Regions from separate parts of the Streptomyces sp. NPDC057854 genome, predicted to be linked through region 2. Evidence: riboswitches for the same ligand, from Rfam matches in the RefSeq annotation. Region 2 holds a riboswitch; the other holds the start of a gene.
What was found. Region 2 has a riboswitch for S-adenosylmethionine ahead of ACFVQZ_RS16385 (aminotransferase class V-fold PLP-dependent enzyme). Riboswitches for the same ligand answer to the same signal wherever they lie in the genome.
Positions count from the first base shown of each region.

Region 1 (6,895 bases), on a different contig from region 2:
CGACGGTTCTTCGGACGGACAAGTAAGGGGTCCCCTCGTGCGGAACGTCGATGGCGACAGGCGCGCGGGGGACGCGGAACGGCGGCACGACGGCCGGGGACGTTCACGCGGGCGCTGGCCCGATGCCCCCCACCTGCCGGCTGGCGTGATCGTACAACTGGCCGAAACCCGACGGGAAGTGGAGGGTCCCCGTCCGGCGGCGCCCCGAAATGGGCGGGCCCCGTGGGGCCGGGCCGTCCTACCCTGCCGCCATGCGTATCCACAGGACGGCGTACGTGTGCCTGCCGTGCCGGGGCTCGTACAAGCAGGGGCGCGAGCACGGGCAGGAGCACCGGTGTCCCCGCTGCGGGGAGCCGATGACCGGGGTCGGGGCGGTGTTCCAGCCGCCGCGGCGGCGGGACGACGAGGGGTGGCGGGTGCTGGCAGTGCTGCTGCGAGCCGGGGTGCGCTTCGACTTCTCCTGCTGCCAGAACTGCTGCGGCCCCGGCTACCGGCCCCGGACGCTCGCCGAGGTGAAGGCGCGCGTCGCGTACGCCCGCCGGACCGGCGAACCGCTCGCCGAGGCCCTCGTCCGGCCCGTCGTCTGAGCGGGCCGGGAACGCGCCGAGGGCGGCACCCCCTGCTGGGGAGTGCCGCCCTCGGTTCGCGTTTCAGCGATGAACCACCGATCCGTCAGGATCAGAAGTCCATGTCACCGCCCGGCATGCCGCCGCCGGCCGGGGCCGCGGCCTTCTCCGGCTTGTCGGCGATGACGGCCTCGGTGGTGAGGAACAGCGCGGCGATCGACGCGGCGTTCTGCAGCGCGGAGCGCGTCACCTTGGCCGGGTCGATGATGCCCTCGGCGACCAGGTCGACGTACTCGCCGGTCGCGGCGTTGAGGCCGTGGCCCGGGGTCAGGTTGCGCACCTTCTCGACCACGACGCCGCCCTCGAGGCCGGCGTTGACCGCGATCTGCTTGATCGGGGCCTCCAGGGCGAGCTTGACGATCGCGGCACCGGTGGCCTCGTCGCCGTCCAGCTCCAGCTTCTCGAAGACGCTGGAGGCCTGGAGCAGGGCCACGCCACCGCCGGCGACGATGCCCTCCTCGACGGCCGCCTTGGCGTTGCGCACGGCGTCCTCGATGCGGTGCTTGCGCTCCTTGAGCTCGACCTCGGTCGCGGCACCGGCCTTGATGACCGCCACGCCGCCGGCGAGCTTCGCGAGGCGCTCCTGGAGCTTCTCGCGGTCGTAGTCGGAGTCGCTGTTCTCGATCTCGGCGCGGATCTGGTTCACGCGGCCCGCGACCTGCTCGCTGTCACCGGCACCGTCGACGATGGTGGTCTCGTCCTTGGTGATGACGACCTTGCGGGCGCGGCCCAGCAGGTCGAGACCGGCCGACTCGAGCTTGAGGCCGACCTCCTCGGAGATGACCGTGCCGCCGGTGAGGATGGCGATGTCCTGGAGCATGGCCTTGCGGCGGTCGCCGAAGCCCGGGGCCTTGACGGCGACGGACTTGAAGGTGCCGCGGATCTTGTTGACGACCAGGGTCGACAGGGCCTCGCCCTCGACGTCCTCGGCGATGATCAGCAGCGGCTTGCCCGACTGCATGACCTTCTCCAGGAGCGGGAGGAGGTCCTTCACGGAGGAGATCTTGGAGTTGACGATGAGGATGTACGGGTCCTCGAGCGCGGCCTCCATGCGCTCCATGTCGGTCGCGAAGTACGCCGAGATGTAGCCCTTGTCGAAGCGCATGCCCTCGGTGAGCTCGAGCTCCAGACCGAAGGTCTGCGACTCCTCGACGGTGATGACGCCTTCCTTGCCGACCTTGTCCATGGCCTCGGCGATGAGCTCGCCGATCTGGGTGTCGGCGGCGGAGATGGAGGCGGTGGAGGCGATCTGCTCCTTCGTCTCGACCTCCTTCGCCTGGTCGAGCAGGGCGCCGGAGACGGCCTCGACGGCCTTCTCGATGCCGCGCTTGAGGGCCATCGGGTTGGCGCCGGCGGCGACGTTGCGGAGGCCCTCGCGGACGAGCGCCTGGGCGAGGACGGTGGCGGTGGTCGTGCCGTCGCCGGCGACGTCGTCCGTCTTCTTGGCGACTTCCTTGACCAGCTCGGCGCCGATCTTCTCGTACGGGTCCTCGAGCTCGATCTCCTTGGCGATGGAGACACCATCGTTGGTGATCGTGGGGGCGCCCCACTTCTTCTCGAGGACGACGTTGCGGCCCTTGGGGCCGAGGGTGACCTTGACGGCGTCAGCGAGCTGGTTCATGCCGCGCTCGAGACCGCGCCGGGCCTCCTCGTCGAACGCGATGATCTTGGCCATGTGAAGTGGTCCTCCCGGACATGGGGTGGATAACGCTCCAGGAACGCGCCGACGCCCGCGACGGACGGCCTCCGCGCTCCGCGTGGTTCCTTGCCCCACCCGGGTCGGCGGCCTCGTCTGCTCGATCCTCGTAGCACTCTCACCTTCCGAGTGCTAACGCCAATGATTAGCACTCGCCCTAGGAGAGTGCAAGCGACTCTCGTGGATCGGGCAGGTCCACGCCGCCCCCTCCCGCCGCGCGGGCCCGCCGCGCCCCCGGACCGCCCCGCCGCACCGGTCCGGGAACGCGCGAGGGGCCCGCATCCGTGGTGGATGCGGGCCCCTCGACGACGAGACGCCGGTGGCCGATCGCGCCGTGCCTCAGGCGGTGACCTTGACCATGTCCGCCTGCGGACCCTTCTGGCCCTGCGAGATCTCGAACTCGACTCGCTGGCCCTCTTCGAGGCTGCGGTACCCATCCATCTGGATGGCGCTGTAGTGGACGAAAACATCCGCACCACCGTCGACCGCGATGAAGCCGTAGCCCTTCTCCGCGTTGAACCACTTGACGGTGCCCTGAGCCATGCCTAACTCCCCTATTACGTACTGGCCCTTGAGCGGACCCGCACTTCGCGGACCCGGGTCAGAACCTGCGCCGGAACGCGTCGACCGCCGCTGAATGTATCTGTCCAACTGCCCTCTGCAACAGGGCAATCGACCGGGAATTCTGAAGGGCGCGGAAAGGGGGATCGGGAAGAAATCCTCGAATTGCGGGGCAAGTCGGGCCGGGCAAAGGGCACATAAGGGGCAGAGTGCGCGCGCTTTTCGGCCGCTTGTTGTCGCATTCTTGTCAGGTCCTGGTCCGCACTCATATGCGTCCGGCATGAGCGGCGGAGGGGACTTCCCCAACTCTACCGCGCTCAACCATGCAGAATTGCCCCCTCCGCTTTCTCTCGCGGAGGGGGCAATTCAGTACCGCCGGGTAACGGCGAAGGGGTCGGCCGAACGGCCCGCGGCGGGGGTCAGCAGCCGCCGGCGACGGCCGGGATGATCGAGACGCCCGCGCCGTCCGGCGTGGCGGTCTCCAGGCCCTGCTCGAAGCGCACGTCGTCGTCGTTCACGTAGACGTTCACGAAGCGGCGCAGCTTGCCCTGGTCGTCCAGGACGCGGGCGGCGATGCCGGTGTGGTTCTTCTCCAGGTCGGCGATGACCTCGGCGAGGGTCGCGCCCTCGGCGGGGACCTCGGACCGCCCGCCGGTGTAGGTGCGGAGGATGGTGGGGATGCGGACGTTCACGGCCATGGCGGTCGTCGTACCTCTCTGAGTCAGTGGGCCAGGCCCGCGTCGCGGAACGCGTCCAGGCTCGGGCGGATGGTGGCGGTCGCCTGAGAACTGTCGGCCACGGCGTCCAGGGTCTTGAGCCCGTCGCCGGTGTTGAGGACGACGGTGGTGAGGTTCGGGTCGATCACGCCGGCCTCGACGAGCTTGCGGGTCACGCCGACGGTCACGCCGCCCGCCGTCTCCGCGAAGACGCCCTCGGTCCGGGCGAGCAGCTTGATGGCGTCCACGACCTGCTCGTCGGTGACGTCCTCCACGGCGCCGCCGGTGCGGCGGGCGATGTCGAGGACGTACGGGCCGTCCGCCGGATTGCCGATGGCGAGGGACTTGGCGATGGTGTTCGGCTTCTGCGGGCGGACCACGTCGTGGCCGGCCTTGAAGGCGGCGGACACCGGGGAGCAGCCCTCGGCCTGGGCGCCGAAGATCTTGTACGGCTTGTCCTCGACCAGGCCCAGCTTGATGAGCTCCTGGAGCCCCTTGTCGATCTTCGTCAGCTGGGAGCCGGACGCGATCGGGATGACGAGCTGGTCGGGGATGACCCAGCCGAGCTGCTCGCAGATCTCGTACGCGAGCGTCTTGGAGCCCTCGCCGTAGTACGGGCGGAGGTTGACGTTGACGAAGCCCCAGCCCTCGCCGAGCGGGTCGCCGATGAGCTCCGAGCAGAAGCGGTTGACGTCGTCGTAGTTGCCCTCGATGGCGACGAGGTCACCGCCGTAGACGCCGGCCATGACGACCTTGCCCTGCTCCAGGTCGTGCGGGATGAAGACGCAGGAGCGGAAGCCGGCGCGGGCGGCGGCGGCGCCGACGGCGCCGGCCAGGTTGCCGGTGGAGGAGCAGGAGAGGGTGGTGAAGCCGAAGGCGCGGGCGGCCTCCAGGGCCTGGGCGACGACCCGGTCCTTGAAGGAGTGGGTCGGGTTGCCGGAGTCGTCCTTGACGAACAGCTTGCCGGGGGCGACGCCGAGTTCGCGGGCGAGGTTGTCGGCCTTGACGAGCGGGGTCCAGCCGGGGTTCAGGTTCGGCTTCTCGGCGACGTCGGCGGGGACGGGCAGCAGGGGCGCGTACCGCCAGATGTTCGCGGGTCCGGCCTCGATCCGCTTCCGCAGCTCCTCGGGGTCGCCGGTGGGCAGGTCATAGGCCACTTCGAGGGGGCCGAAACACAGCTCGCAGGCGAAGATCGGGCCGAGGGGGAAGACCTCGCCGCACTCGCGGCAGGAAAGTCCGGACGCGGGACCGAGGTCGACGGCGGGGGCGGCGTTGTCGGCAGCGGCGTTGGCGGGTGCGACGGTCTGTACAGCCATGGAGGCGAGGCCCTTTCTCCTCATCTTCCTCATGGCGCATTTCGCCATGAGACGGATTTGGCACCTTCCCTAGCCGGGGGCCTCGCGGACGCAAGACAAACCGACTGGAGGGTTGCCGGGGCTTCAACGGGCCGTATCCCTCTGCCCCTCTGGATGAGCGGTATTCGATTGTGAGACGCGGGCGGGACCCCGACATGCACCGGGCCTCCGCGTTGTTCAAGACTGTAACCGAAGGCTTCGAAGGTGGAGACGGTCGTCCGATCCGCGAGATGGAGATCACGTTGCTGGAAGAAGTGGAGCGCTGGCTGACCCGGCGGTCCTGGTCCGTGTCCGACCGCCCCCTGGAACGGGTGCTCGCCGCCAAGCGCGGGACGACGGTCAGTGTGGTGCTGCCCGCGCTGAACGAGGAGGCGACCGTCGGGGACATCGTCCGCGTGATCCGGCGCGAGCTGATGACCGAGGCGGTGCCGCTGGTCGACGAGCTGGTGGTGGTCGACTCGGGCTCCACCGACCGCACGGCCGAGGTCGCGGCGGCGGCCGGGGCGCGGGTCGTCGCGCGGGACGCGATCCTCCCCGGGATACCGGCCGTCCCCGGCAAGGGCGAGGTCCTGTGGCGGTCACTGATGGTGACGAGCGGGGACGTGGTCTGCTTCGTGGACGCGGACCTGCGGGACTTCTCGGCGGACTTCGTCACGGGGATCGTCGGACCGCTGCTCACCGACCCCGACGTGGACTTCGTGAAGGCCATGTACGACCGCCCGTTCGGCGACACCCCTGGTCAGGGCGGCCGGGTGACGGAGCTGGTGGCGCGCCCGCTGCTGAATCTGCACTGGCCGCGGCTGGCCGGCTTCGTCCAGCCGCTGGGCGGCGAGTACGCGGCGCGCCGCTCGCTGCTGGAACGGCTCCCCTTCCCCGTCGGTTACGGAGTGGAGCTGGGCCTGCTGGTGGACGCGCTGCACACGGTGGGCCTCGACGCGCTCGCGCAGGTCGACGTGGGCGTGCGCAAGCACCGGCACCAGGACGGGCAGGCGCTCGGCCGGATGGCGGCGGCGATCTACCGCACGGCGCAGCTGCGGCTCTCGCGCGGCCACCTCGTCCGCCCGGTGCTCACCCAGTTCGAGCGCGGCGCGCACGGTTTCGAGCCGCGGACGTACGCGGTGGACACGGAGGAGCGCCCGCCGATGGCCGAGATCGCGGAGTACGCGCACCGCCGCGTGGCGTAACGTCCGCAGATCGTCGGTTTTGCCTACATTGCCCTTTTATGCGCTTCGTACGATCTCACGCCGTCCGGGTGCTCGCGGCCGGCCTCCTCGCCGCGACCGCCCTCCCGCTCGCGGCGGCCGGACCGGCCGCCGCCGCCGACGTCGTCGTCGAACCCTTCGGGCAGCGGTACCAGAAGGAGTCCGACGCCCCCGCCGGGCTCGCGTTCCCGGTGCCGGTGCCGGAGCCGCGGGTCACCGGGACGGCGAGCCCGCGCACGGTGCGGCCGGCCCCGGCGCCGTCCGCGCCGGCCCCGGCACCCTCGCCCCCCGCGCCGATGGCCGCGACCGGCCGCGGCGGGGAGCGGCTGTGGCTGCTCGGCGCGCTGGCGGTCGTCCTCGCGGGCACGGGCCTGGTCGCCAGGGCGGCGATGCGCGGCCGGGGCGACTGACCTGCGGCGCGACGCTCCGTGGCCGGATCGGCGCGTCTCGTATACGTACGTTTGAGCGTTTCCGGGACGGGCTAGGTTCGCCACATGGTTTCCGTACTCGTCGCATCCAACCGCGGGCCCGTCTCGTACACGCTCGGAGACGACGGCACGCTCTCCTCCCGCCGGGGCGGGGGCGGCCTCGTCTCCGGGCTCAGCGCCGTGGACTCCGAGGACAGCCTCTGGGTCTGCGCGGCGCTCGGCGACGGCGACCGCGAGGCCGTCCGGCGCGGCGTCGCGGAGCCCGGGGTGCGGATGCTGGACATCGACCCGGAGGTGTACGCCGACGCGTA
Region 1 covers NZ_JBHVMF010000003.1:110,745-117,639, reverse strand. The annotation lists gene ACFVQZ_RS06780 (FG-GAP-like repeat-containing protein) at 1-22, opposite strand, end outside; gene ACFVQZ_RS06775 (deoxyxylulose-5-phosphate synthase) at 252-587, shown strand; gene groL (chaperonin GroEL) at 679-2,301, opposite strand; gene ACFVQZ_RS06765 (cold-shock protein) at 2,662-2,865, opposite strand; gene ACFVQZ_RS06760 (MoaD/ThiS family protein) at 3,303-3,581, opposite strand; gene thrC (threonine synthase) at 3,605-4,915, opposite strand; SAM riboswitch class I at 4,933-5,075, opposite strand; gene ACFVQZ_RS06750 (glucosyl-3-phosphoglycerate synthase) at 5,197-6,138, shown strand; gene ACFVQZ_RS06745 (hypothetical protein) at 6,177-6,566, shown strand; gene ACFVQZ_RS06740 (trehalose-6-phosphate synthase) at 6,651-6,895, shown strand, end outside.
Region 1: another riboswitch for S-adenosylmethionine. It lies ahead of thrC (threonine synthase); the one in region 2 lies ahead of ACFVQZ_RS16385 (aminotransferase class V-fold PLP-dependent enzyme).

Region 2 (6,895 bases):
CGTTCAACTCGACCATGCACATCTCGTTCGAGGTGCGCGGTGGTCTGCTGATCCGGCAGATCCACCACTGGGCGGCGCTGATCTTCCTCGCCGGCATGTTCGTGCACATGATGCGCGTCTTCTTCACCGGCGCGTTCCGCAAGCCGCGTGAGATCAACTGGCTGTTCGGCTTCCTGCTGTTCTTCCTGGGCATGTTCACCGGTTTCACCGGCTACTCGCTCCCGGACGACCTGCTCTCCGGCACCGGTGTCCGCTTCATGCAGGGCGCGATCCTGTCCGTGCCGATCGTCGGCACGTACCTGTCGATGTTCCTCTTCGGCGGCGAGTTCCCCGGCGGCGACTTCGTGGCCCGGTTCTACTCGGCGCACGTGCTGCTGCTCCCCGGCATCATGCTGGGCCTGGTGGTCGCGCACCTCATCCTGGTGTTCGTCCACAAGCACACGCACTTCGAGGGCCCCGGCCGGACGAACAAGAACGTCGTCGGCATGCCGCTGCTCCCCGTGTACATGGCGAAGGCGGGAGGCTTCTTCTTCCTGGTCTTCGGCGTCATCACGGTCATCGCGGCGATCGCCTCGATCAACCCGATCTGGGCGCTCGGCCCGTACCGCCCGGACCAGGTGTCCACCGGCGCCCAGCCCGACTGGTACATGGGCTTCGCCGAGGGTCTGATCCGTGTCATGCCGGGCTGGGAGATCAACCTCTGGGGCCACACGCTGGTCCTGGGCGTGTTCATCCCGCTGGTGCTCTTCCCGCTGGTCCTCGGCGCGATCGCGGTCTACCCGTTCATCGAGTCCTGGATCACCGGCGACAAGCGCGAGCACCACATCGCGCAGCGCCCGCGCAACGCTCCGACGCGCACCGCCTTCGGTGTCGCCTGGATCACCGCGTACATGATCATGCTCGTCGGTGGTGGAAACGACCTCTGGGCCACCCACTTCCACCTGTCGATCAACTCGATCACCTGGTTCGTGCGGATCTTCTTCTTCGCCGGCCCGGTCATCGCGTTCATCGTCACCAAGCGGATCTGCCTCGGCCTCCAGCGCCGGGACAAGGACAAGGTGCTGCACGGGCGCGAGTCCGGCATCATCAAGCGCCTGCCGCACGGTGAGTTCGTCGAGGTCCACGAGCCGCTCAGCCAGGGCGAGCTGTACAAGCTCACCGCGCACGAGCAGTACGCGCCCGCCGAGCTGCCGCCGGCCGTCGACGAGAACGGCGTCCAGCGCAAGGTCGGCGCCATGGAGAAGCTGCGGGTCAAGCTCAGCAAGGGCTACTACGGCGACGACAACCAGGTCGCCAAGCCCACCCTCGAGGAGTACAAGGAGATCCAGAGCGGCCACGGCCACCACTGATCCCCTCCTGACCTCCTGAGGCAGGTCGCCACGGCGAGAGCCCCGTCCATTCGATGGACGGGGCTCTTTGCCGTACCCGTGGATCGATAGGCTGGACCCGTATCCACCGCACGATCATCAGGAGCTGCCATGAGCGCTGTGACCCCCGCTGGAGGACCGACCACGGCGGGCCGCTCCTGGCCCGTCCTCCTGAACGGCCTGCTGGAGGGGAAGGACCTCTCCGCCGACGACACCGCCTGGGCGATGGACCTCATCATGAGCGGCGAGGCGACCGACGCCCAGATCGCCGGTTTCATGGTCGCGCTGCGCGCCAAGGGCGAGACCGTCGAGGAGATCAGCGGACTCGTCCGGACGATGTACGCCCACGCCAACACGATCGAGGTGCCCGGCCCGGCCGTCGACATCGTCGGCACCGGCGGCGACGGCGCCAAGACCGTCAACATCTCCACGATGGCGTCGATCGTCGTCGCCGGCACCGGCACCCGTGTCGTCAAGCACGGCAACCGGGCCGCGTCCTCCGCCTCCGGCTCCTCGGACGTCCTGGAGAAGCTCGGCATCAACCTGGACCTCACCCCCGCCCGGGTGGCCCAGGTCGCCGAGGAGGCCGGCATCACCATGTGCTTCGCGGTGCGGTTCCACCCCTCGCTGCGGCACGTCGCCGCCGCCCGCGGCCAGCTCGGCATCCGCACCACCTTCAACGTGCTCGGCCCGCTCACCAACCCCGCCCGGGTGAAGGCCCAGGCGGTCGGCGTCGCCGACCCGCGGATGGCGCCGATCGTCGCCGGCGTCTTCGCCGAGCGCGGCAACTCCGCGCTCGTCTTCCGCGGCGACGACGGCCTCGACGAACTCACCATCACCGGCACCTCCCGGGTCTGGGTGGTCCGCGACGGCGCCGTCCGCGAGGAGGTCTTCGACCCGAAGGACGTGGGCCTCGGCTACGCGCCCCTGGAGGCGCTGCGCGGCGCCGACGCCTCGTACAACGCCGACGTCGCCCGCCGGCTCCTCGCCGGCGAGACCGGGCCGGTACGGGACGCGGTGCTGCTCAACGCGGCGGCGGCGCTCACCGCCGTGGAGCCCGGCGAGGGCACCCTCGCGGAGCGGCTGGGCGCCGGCATCGCGCGGGCCGCCGAGTCCATCGACTCCGGGGCCGCCCGCGCGGCCCTCGACCGCTGGATCGCCGCCAGCAACGCCTGACCGCCCGCCGCGCGGTCCGTGAGAACCCCGTCCCGGAATGCGGACGGGGTTGCGCGGACCGCGAGCGGTGGCATACGTTCGGCGACAGGTCATGAGCGACAGCCCTCAAGCCCCGGCTGGCTGTCCGGCAACCCTCCGTCCGTGGCGGGGTGCCCCGGGTGAAGACCAGGCCGTGGACAGCAAGGTCCTCGGCAAGCGCGGACCCCTGCGTATCCCTGGGGTCCTGGTCCTCGAGGGAGCGGTCTCGTGAGCAAGCGAATGCGCTAGGGCCTCCGGCCCCTTTTCCCCCTCCGTACGGCCCTTCTCGTGCCGCACGTCGAGGCAACACCCGTACGCGGCACGCCGTTTCGCGCTGCCCTGCTGCGGGCCCCTTCACGCCACTCGCCTGTCCTGCCGGGAGATACCGCCATGTCCGCACGCCCGAACACCGCCACCGCCGCCGCCGCCTCCTCCGTCACCGAGTCCGCCGACGCCTGCTGCACCGGCCCGCTGCCGGTCCTCGGCCGCGACGTCACCGTCCCGCTCGTCACCGGCGGCGAGGTCGCCTACGCCGCCCTCGACTACGCCGCCAGCGCCCCCGCCCTCCAGCGGGTCTGGGACGACGTCGCCGCCTACGCCCCGTACTACGGCAGCGTCCACCGCGGCGCCGGCTACCTCTCCCAGCTCTCCACCGACCTGTTCGAGCAGAGCCGCGCCACCGTCGCCGAGTTCCTCGGCTGCCGCGACGGCGACCAGGTCGTCTTCACCCGCTCCACCACCGACTCGCTCAACCTGCTCGCCCGGGTGATCCCCGCCGACTGCCAGGTCTTCGTCTTCGAGACCGAGCACCACGCCTCCCTGCTGCCGTGGCAGGACGCCCGGGTCACCTACCTCAACGCGCCCCGCACCCCGGCCCAGGCCGTCGAGACCCTGGAGCGCGCCCTCGCCGACCGCGACCCGTACGGTCCCGCCCTGGTCTGCGTCACCGGCGCCTCCAACGTCACCGGCGAGCTGTGGCCGGTCCGCGAACTGGCCGCCGCCGCCCACGCGCACGGCGCCCGGATCGTCCTCGACGCCGCTCAGCTCGCCCCCCACCACCCGGTGTCGGTGAAGGACCTCGACGTCGACTGGGTCGCCTTCTCCGGGCACAAGCTGTACGCGCCCTTCGGCTCCGGCGTCCTCGCCGGCCGCGCCGACTGGCTCCAGGCCGCCGAGCCGTACCTGGCCGGCGGCGGCGCCTCCCGCACCGTGGCCCGCCGGATCGACGGCGGCGTGGACGTGGAGTGGCACACCACCGCGGCCCGGCACGAGGCCGGATCGCCGAACGTCATCGGCGTCTACGCCATCGCCTCCGCCTGCAAGGCGCTCACCGAGGCCGGCTTCGACACGCTGGTCGCCCGCGAGCGGCACCTCATCGACACCGTCCGGGCCGGCCTCGCCGACGTCCCCGAGGTCCGCGTCCTCTCCCTCTTCGGCGACGACGCCCCGCGCGTCGGCGTCATCTCCTTCGTCGTCGACGGCTGGAACAGCTCGCACTTCGCCGCCGCCCTCTCTGCCGAGTACGGCATCGGCGTCCGCGACGGCCTCTTCTGCGCCCACCCGCTGGTCCGCACCCTGCTCGGCTCCGACCCGCAGGACCCGGGCGAGTGCGGCGCGCCCGAGGCGAACCCGGGGGAGAGGTCGCTCAACGCCATCCGCGTCAGCTTCGGCGCCGGCACGCCCGACGAGCACGTCGAGCGGTTCGTCGGCGCGGTGAAGGAGCTGGTCCGCGACGGCGCCCGGTGGACGTACCGCACCGAGGACGGCCGCTGCGTCCCCGACCGCGGCTGACCGCCCGGCCGGTCAGGCGGCCAGCCGGGTCCCCACCAGCACCATCCGCAGGGCTCGTTCGGCCGCGTCCGCAAGGAACTCGGCGCCCCGGTCCAGGGCTTCGGGCAGGGCCACCGGTGCGGGCAGGATCGAGCCGTACGCGTCGACCCCGGCCGCCCGCACCTCGTGCGCGCCGTGCCCCAGCGTCCCGGCCAGCGCCAGCACCGGTACCCCGTGCGCCTTGGCCCGGCGGGCCACCTCCGCCGGGATCTTGCCCCGCACGGTCTGCCCGTCCAGGGTGCCCTCCGCGGTGATCACCAGATCGGCGCGGGCCAGCCGGGCGTCCAGGTCGATCCGGTCGAGCAGCACCTCGAACCGGGGCAGCAGCCGGGCGCCGAGCGCGGCCAGACCCGCGCCGAGCCCGCCCGAGGCCCCGGACCCCGGGGCCGTACCCACCCCGGGGGGCGCGCCCAGGTCCCGTACGAGCAGGCCGGCCCAGCGGTCCAGGGCCGCGGCCAGCTCCTCGACCCGCTCCGGGCCCGCGCCCTTCTGCGGGCCGAAGACCCGGGCCACGCCCCGCTCGCCGGTGAGCACGTTGTACGGGTTGCAGGCCACCAGCAGTTCGGTGGCCGCGAGCCGGGGATCGAGTCCGGCCGGGTCGATCCGCGCGAGCCGCGTCAACGCGGCGCCACCCAGCGGGAGTTCGACTCCCTCGGCGTCCAGGAGCCGGGCGCCGAGGGCCTGGAGCGCACCCGCTCCGCCGTCCGAGGTGCCGGAGTCGCCGCAGCCGACGAGGATCCGGCGGGCTCCGGCGTCCAGCGCGGCCCGGATCAGCTCGCCCACCCCGTACGTGGTGGTGGCGCCCGGGTCGCGTCGGTCGGCCGGCACCAGCGAGAGGCCCGCGACGGCCGCCATCTCGACCACCGCGGAGGAGCGGTCGAGGAGCGCGAAGTGGGTCTCGACCGGGGTGCCGAGGGGGCCGGCCGCGACCCGGGGCAGCAGCCTGCCGCCGGTCGCGGCGGCCAGCGCCCGGGCGGTGCCCTCCCCGCCGTCGACCAGCGGTATCAGGTCGACGACGGCGTCCGGGCGGACCCGGCGCAGGCCCTCGGCGATGGCCTCGGCGGCCTCCGGCGCGGACAGGGACTCCTTGAAACCGCTGGGGGCGACGGCGATGTGCAGACTCACGGCTGGGACTCCAGGAGGACGGGCACGCCGAGCAGCGGCCAGACGAACAGGGCGAAGCAGAGCACCAGGACGGCGCTGAGCGGGGCGAGCACGGCGGAGAGCCGCAGCAGGTCGCGCGGGGTGAAGGAGGGCACGCCGTCCGGGGGTTCGGCGAAGAGGGCGACGGGTTTCGCGGAGGCGGGCAGCGTCTGGCAGAAGCCGGCGGCGGCGGTGGAGGCGAGCGCGGCGGCCACCGGGTTGACCCCGGCGCCGGCCGCCGCGGCCACCACCAGCGGCACCAGCACCGAGGAGCGGGCGGAGCGGGACTGGAGCACCAGGTGGGCGGCGGTGCTGACGGCGACGACGACGGCGAGGAACGCCCACGGCGGCACCCCGTCCGGCAGTCCGCCGACCAGCCACCCGGCCGCGCCGGACTCGGCCAGCGCCACGCCCATCGCCATGGTCGCGGCCATGAAGAGCAGCATCGGCCAGGGCACCGACCGCAGCCCGTCCTTCATCCGCACCGTGCCGAGCGCGGGGGACGAGGCCACCACCGCGCCGATCAGCGCGACCACCGCCGGCGACACCCCGTGCAGCGGCTCCGAGCACCAGAGCACCACCACGGTGCAGAGCAGCAGCAGACAGCGCTGCTCGGGCGGGGAGAGCGGCCCGGACACCGGGGTGGGGGAGTGTTCCTGGATCGCGGCGACGGTGATCCGCACCGGGGCGCGCCGGTCCTCCCGGCGGGTGGTGGTGAGGAGGACCGCCTCGGCGGCCAGGTGGGAGGAGACGACGGCGAGCGGCAGACCGAGGACCAGCCAGCGGGCGAAGCCCAGGGACTCGCCGGTCTGCTCCAGGAGCACGCCGACGGTGATGAGGTGGGCGCCGGCGCCGATCAGGGTGGCGACGGCCGACAGCAGGATGACGGTGGGGAAGAGCAGCGCCAGCATCACCACCAGCCGCCGCCGGTCCGCCAGCGCCTGGGCGAGGGCCAGGAAGACCGGCAGGGCCAGCGCGGCCCGCCCGGAGGTGGCGGGGACGGCGAAGGCGGTGACGACCAGCGCGGCGGTGGTGAGGTGCACCAGCCGGCGTACGCTGCCGGCGCCGGTGACGAGGAAGGCGGCGGCGCGGCCGGCGAGCCCGGTCCTGGTCACCGCGGCCGCGAGGACGAAGGCGCAGATCAGCAGCCAGACGGTGGCGTCGCCGAGGGTGGCGAAGAGGGTGTCGGCGCTGATCACGCCGGTGACGGTGAGGGCGAGTCCGGCGCCCAGCGCGATGTACGTGTCGTCGACGGGCGCGGCGATCCAGGCGCAGGTCGCGAGGGCGAAAACAGCCAGGGTCAGCCGGGCCTCGCCGCCGAGCCCGGGGGCGGTGCCGGGGACGGCGAGCACCGCGCAGAC
Region 2 covers NZ_JBHVMF010000010.1:42,337-49,231, forward strand. The annotation lists gene ACFVQZ_RS16375 (cytochrome bc complex cytochrome b subunit) at 1-1,349, shown strand, start outside; gene trpD (anthranilate phosphoribosyltransferase) at 1,479-2,543, shown strand; SAM riboswitch class IV at 2,631-2,747, shown strand; gene ACFVQZ_RS16385 (aminotransferase class V-fold PLP-dependent enzyme) at 2,952-4,352, shown strand; partial or broken gene ACFVQZ_RS16390 (glycerate kinase) at 4,313-5,516, opposite strand; gene ACFVQZ_RS16395 (SLC13 family permease) at 5,513-6,895, opposite strand, start outside.